Regions from separate parts of the Proteocatella sp. QWL-06 genome, predicted to be linked through region 1. Evidence: riboswitches for the same ligand, from Rfam matches in the RefSeq annotation. Region 1 holds a riboswitch; the other holds the start of a gene.
What was found. A riboswitch is a leader RNA that binds a small molecule or an ion and turns the genes downstream of it on or off. The one in region 1 is predicted to bind cyclic di-GMP.
Positions count from the first base shown of each region.

Region 2: linked by a shared signal. The riboswitch ahead of AC4PGZ_RS00305 (transglutaminase domain-containing protein) and the one ahead of AC4PGZ_RS09365 (SdrD B-like domain-containing protein) in region 1 are both predicted to bind cyclic di-GMP.

Region 1 covers NZ_CM178755.1:1,957,669-1,960,818, reverse strand. The annotation lists gene AC4PGZ_RS09370 (hypothetical protein) at 1-917, shown strand, start outside; cyclic di-GMP riboswitch class II at 1,136-1,222, shown strand; cyclic di-GMP riboswitch class II at 1,231-1,316, shown strand; gene AC4PGZ_RS09365 (SdrD B-like domain-containing protein) at 1,344-3,150, shown strand, end outside.
Region 2 covers NZ_CM178755.1:53,704-56,853, reverse strand. The annotation lists gene AC4PGZ_RS00310 (acyl-CoA dehydratase activase) at 1-292, opposite strand, end outside; gene AC4PGZ_RS00305 (transglutaminase domain-containing protein) at 478-1,314, opposite strand; cyclic di-GMP riboswitch class I at 1,412-1,494, opposite strand; gene AC4PGZ_RS00300 (precorrin-8X methylmutase) at 1,609-2,253, opposite strand; gene cbiT (precorrin-6Y C5,15-methyltransferase (decarboxylating) subunit CbiT) at 2,273-3,150, opposite strand, start outside.

The DNA.
Region 1 (3,150 bases):
CGGGATACGCTTATTGGATGGACAGTCTTCAGGTATATGCAACAGTATCCACAGGAACATTTGATGTGCAGTACTGCGAAGAACACACAGAAGGGGACACGGATGGAGTTTCAGTCCTTGAAGTAGATATAGATGAAGGCATTGCTGACATAAGGATAGACAAGATAGCTCCCGGATGCGAGCTGAGCGCAACGCTTTGCTTTAAAAACGAAGGCAGTGTAAATGCGATCCTTAATCAGATAAGAATAGATAGCCTCGAGTATGATGATGAATGTGACGTCGTTGAGTACAGAGCCGAAATAGGAGAAAATATTATAAGTGGCAACAATCTTGCGCTTTTTGAGGAAGAAGCAGAGAAGCTCTTGGACATGCTGAAACTGAGTACAGGTGAATGCAAGAGCATAATAATAACTGCGTTCATACCATATGATGAAGAGCAGTATCAGAAGGGTCAGGACAAGAGCTGCAAATTTGAGATAATATTTGACTGGAGGCAGGATATTTCTGTTAACGGAAGCTCATCAGGAACTACAGTGACAGAGCCTCAGGTAACAAATCCTCCAGTGGCAGAACCACCTGCAACAAATCCACCTGCAACTGAGACAGCGGTAGTTAAGCCTTCTGAGCCAGGGCTTCCTCAGATAGATGCACCGGCAGTCGTAGAGCCTGAAATCGTGAAACCGGTAAAAGATAAGGACAGGGTTAATGGAACAGATGGAGAAAAATTCAGCAAGGCAGTATTTTCAGGAGGAGGGGCTTCTTCTGGCGGAGGAGGCGCAGCCATAGTGAATTCACAGTACAGATTCGAGTTTAAGGATCTTAAGCATCTTCTGACATATCTGAAGAAACATTTTGGGATAGAGTATGCAGCGCAGATTGCAGCAAGAAATGAAAGATACAGCAGGTATATCAGCTGAAAAAGGAATACAGGGATTTCATTCAATGTGAAGTCCCTTTTTTTACGCCCCCATCTATGTCTAAAATCTTACTTTAATGCCACAATGCTAATAGCTTTATATCACATGGCAGAGGGTATATTAATGTAAACAGAAAATATTACTGAGAGGAGGATGAGGCTTATAGTATTAGATTGAGGCATTTATAAAAACCTTTGTCTAAGCTTATTGTTAACTAAGTTTAGAAAGGAAGCTGAGAAGCGTATCCGTATAATCTGGGCACTTAAGGATATGTGGAGCCAGTAGTGCAACCGACCTTTCTCTATACTCTATCGTTTTGAGAGGAAGCTGTGAAGTGCATTTTGAATCTGGGCACCTTGGAAATGCACGGAGCTAGTGGTGCAACCGACCTTTTTAAATCAATAGTTTAAAAAGGGGATAATGAAGATGAGAGAAACTAAGAGAAGGAAAAGACTGTTATCGCTATTTACGACGGTAATTCTTATCACCTCAAGTGCGTGGACATCATTCGCGTATGCAGAAGGTGAAGATACTATCCAGGACGTTCAGAACGAGATCGTTCAGGAACTTTCTTCTGAGCCCCAGTTAATCCCGGTTGAAGAAACTGAGGAAATCATTCCGCAGGAAGATGTTGAGCAGGATGTGGGCGAAGAACAGATAGTGGAAGAAGAACAAGTAGTTGAAGAAGAACAATTAGTTGAAGAAGAACAATTAGTTGAAGAAGAACAAGTAGTTGAAGAAGAAGCTGTAACCGAACAGGCCCCAGCAATGGCAGCTATGATGGTTTCTAAGCCACCGGCACCTAAAAAAGAAAAAGAAATTACGGTTGAAAAGATTTGGAAAGACCAGGACGGAAAGATTGTAAAAAATTATTATATGTATGAGAATTTCCCAGATGGTGTAAAAGACCTTCCTCAGGTAACCGTAGGCATATTTGACGGTAAAACCAGAGTTGGAACCATAACCTTAAAAAAGGCAAATCAATGGAAATATACATTCAAGAAACTGGATGGATCAAAGAATTACACGCTTAAAGAAGATCCAATCAAAGACCTTCCTGCTGGGTATATTCTTGACTCTGAGAATTCACGCGAATTCACAGGCGGATGTGACAATGACATGCCACAAAAATCCGGATATAAACCTGGCGATATCGTGAAATGCAGCTATGAATTAATAAACAAGCTTGTTCCAGTAAGGGATATCGAAGTAACGAAGGTATGGAAGGATGAGCATGGTCAGATAATAACTGATACAGACGAACTTCCAGAAGTAAGCGTAAAAATCGATTTTACTGACGAAACAGTAGAAGACATTACTCTTAAGCTCAATGAGGATAATGACTGGACAGACAAAGCCAACAATATTTTAGAATCACTTAAGTACGAGATCAAAGAAGAAGCTGTTACAGGTCTTCCTGAAGGATTTGAGATCAAGAATATAGACATCCATCCTGAAATGGAAAAAACACGTTGCATAGAAAAGGATATCAAGTGCATGTGGACGGTTACAAACACAATTGGAGAAGAAGATGAATTTGAAGGCAGAATAAGAGGTTTCAAATTCAACGACCTTGATAAGGATGGATTACGTGATGAAAACGAACCTGGACTAGAAGGCGTAACAATCTATCTTTATAACGTAAATCCTTCAGAAGAAGAGGTTCAGCCAGCAGCAACTGCAGTTACAGATGAAAACGGAGCATTCTCATTCGCAGTAGCAGCAGCAGGAACCTATTATATGAAGGAAAAACTCCCAGAAGGATGGGTTCAGTCAGCTCCTGCAAACAACCTTTTCATGGTAACTCTTACAGAAGAAGATTATCTGTATCCAGAGGATTTTGAAGGCGCAACAGCATATCTATTTGGTAACTATAAGCCTGATATTGAAGGCAGAATCAGAGGCTTCAAATTTAATGACCTTGACATGGATGGATTCCGTGATGAAAACGAACCTGGACTCGAAGGCGTAACAATTTATCTTTATAACGTTAACCCATCAGAAGAAGCAGTTCAGCCAGCAGCAACTACAGTTACAGATGAAAACGGAGAGTTCTCATTCATGGTAGAAACAGAAGGAACCTATTATATGAAGGAAAAACTTCCTGAGGGATGGGTTCAGTCATTACCACTTACTAATCTCGTATCTATAGCTCTTACTGAAGAAGATTATATGTATCCAGAGGATTTTGAAGGCGCATCATTATATCTATTTGGTAACTATCAGCCTGATA
Region 2 (3,150 bases), 800 kb from region 1:
TGACGGTAGCCTCTCTGGTATCAAAAAAATATGCCGCGCCTGCCGCATGACATGTTATCTCCGTCACTGTCCTGTCAGCATAGGGAACGGATATCCTGCCGTAGCCTGTAGCCACGACGGTCCTGCCTCCGCTTGATATGCCGCTTTTCTCAAGGTCATCCTGAATGATCTCAGCCGTTTCGAGCGAGCTCCACCCCGTAGGCATCACCTTCTTGTATACTATCTTGTTTTCCCTGTCCATGGCAACTACCTTTGCCGATGTAGAACCTATATCTATACCTACTCTGTACATTATACCCTCTCCATTTCAAATATCCATACACATACTATTTTACTACATTAACGGCTCTGTGAGGCAGGCTCTATTTATAATATTCGTCTATCGTCACTATAGATTTTTTCTATCACGGTGATGCGCACTCAGACAAGTCTGCGGCATTAAAAAGGCGACGTCTGAATGACATCGCCTGAGCTTTCTTATATTACATCCTGGTAGATGTAGTTTCCTATCTTTATATAGTCTTCGAGCGTAAGTCCGTTCTGCGCGCTGTCAAACTTGTGTTTCTTTGAATCTGTCGGTCCTACGAGGAAGTAATCATGCTTTAGAACCTGTTTTCCGTTTGAAGTTACAGGATCGTCATATGTCGCATCCACGAGCAGCCATTCTCCATCTATATATACGAGGTTGAATGCATGGTTCATCACGTTTGAGGTAACCTGTACGACTGGTATCTCAACCAGCGTCGCCATTATCGTGAACATTCTTGAATATCCGTCACATACCGCTCTGTTGTCTACTGCTACTCCTGCCGGTGAATGTGCATTGTTTCCTGAAGATGCATCGTATACTGTCTCATTTATTATCTTGTCGTGTATCGCTCTGAGCTTCTGAGTATCTGTCATGCCGTCCTTGATTATCTCCGCCGTCCACTGCTTTGCTACGTCTACGACTACAGAGTGATCATATGAGCTCATGTTCTGAAGGTTTATAGAATAGTTTCCGCCTGAGCTCTTTATGCTCATGGAGTTGAAGAAGGGAACCACTGAATATACTCCCTGAAGGAATCTTGTAGCTTCTTTTCTGTCTTTCACGAGGTCTGCGTCTACCTGCATCTGCCATCTGCTTCCTGAATTGGAATCCAGAGTATCCACGCTGTCGATGTTTCTTCTGAATTCTGTGTTAAGCTGTCTAAGATACTCAAGCTTTGAATCTCTCACATCTGCGAAAGAAACTGCTGTGCTCGATAAGATGAACATTGAAGCCATGACAAGCGAGCTTATTTTTTTAGTTATGTTATAAGAATATTTTCTCATAGTAGTTTTTTCTCCTGTTTTTCAATCAGTAGACTACTATCAACAATATATTCCCGAAAAATACCCGAAAAATTTTTCCCAACAAAAAAACTTCTCCTTCGGTAGCTGGCTGCCTGTACTGAGTACTTAGGCCCTTTAGCTTTGCGTCCCATCCTTTCGGGTGGTTTGCTATTATCGCTGAAAAGTAGCATTATATATATTTCCTTGCGTATTATCACCGTTGTTACATACATAATACCATATTTTTTGTTTTAGTGCATTAAATTTTCTGTTTTTTATGTGGCAAACTTGCCTTTATTCTCTTTCAACCAGTGAATATATGAGCGCATTGCAGATTGCCGCCGCAACGTTGCTTCCGCCTTTTCTTCCTCTTGCCACGATATATTCAGCTCCTGATTCCATTATGAGCTCCTTGGATTCCACCACGTTCACGAATCCCACGGGCACTCCGATTATGAGCTCCGGCTTTAGCCTTCCTTCCTTGATCATCTGGTCGAGCACGATGAGCGCGGTAGGGGCATTTCCTATGGCGAATATCAGCGGACGTCCGAGCTTTGCTGCTTTCTCCATAGATACTATTGCTCTCGTCACGCCTCTTTCCTTCGCCTCTTTTGCCACATCCTCGTCAGCGATGTAGCAGCATACCTCTCCACCAAGCTTTGCGAGATGAGTCTTGTTTATGCCCGCCTTTGCCATATTGGTGTCAGTCACTATCACTGCTCCATTTTTGAGCGCCTCTTTTGCCCTGCTTACAGCGCCCGGAGATATCACGAGGCTGTCCAGATATTCAAAATCGGCAGAGGTATGGATTACTCTCTTTACGATGCTCTCATGCTCCGGAGCTATCACAGCATCCGGATAATTCTCCTCAATTATAGAGCTTATTATCTCAAAGCTCTTTGCCTCTATCTCATCCGGCTTTATTATATCTATCTTCATATATTGCTCCCTCTCCTTATTAATGCCCGGCTGCACTGCTGCCTCCCGCAGCATTCCCGGCAGTGCTGCCTGCGCCCGCGGCGCCGCAATAATCTGCCGTTATTATATACACGGGATTGGCGCCTATCATCATGTTGTAGCTTCCCATCTTCTGCGATTTTGCCGCAGATATGCTGAGATACTCAGCATTTTCAAATCCCAGCTCGCCGAGCACCGTGAATGCCTCCGTAAGCGTCTCGAGCGTCACCGTGTTAATCACCAGCCTGAAGCCCCTCGTGCTCCTCGATATGATTGTCTCCAGTATCTGCCTCAGATTGCCGCTGCTTCCGCCTATGAATACCCTGTCCGGCTCCGGCCACGACTCCATACCCTCAGGCGCCCTGCCTTCAGATAGCTCTATGTTATAGCTTCCGGTTGCTGCCATGTTCTTCCTGATTAGCTCTATGGCCTCGGGATTTCTCTCTATAGCATATACCCTGGACTCGCAGGCCTTTCTTGCCATCTCGATCGTAACCGAGCCGGTGCCTGCGCCTATGTCATACACCGTGTCCGAAGGCCTTATGCCGAGCTTTGCCACAGATATCCAGCGGATTTCTTCCTTGGTCATAGGCACCTTCGCCCTCTCAAAGTCGCTGTCCCTGAGCATCTGGGATGAATCTGCCGAATGAGGGTTTTCGATAAGCATGACCGCGAGATTCTCAAATTCAATCTCCGCTATCTCCGCAGCGCTTCCGGACACAAGTCTCTCATCCTCGCTGCCAAGATTTTCGCCGACCGTCACGGTAACGTATCCAAGGCCTGCTTCTGCAAGCTCTCTGCATATGCTGTTCACCTTCTGCTCTCCGCCCGTAAGCGCGAATACCTTCTTGGTGTAGCTTGCGAGCGCGACCATGCTCG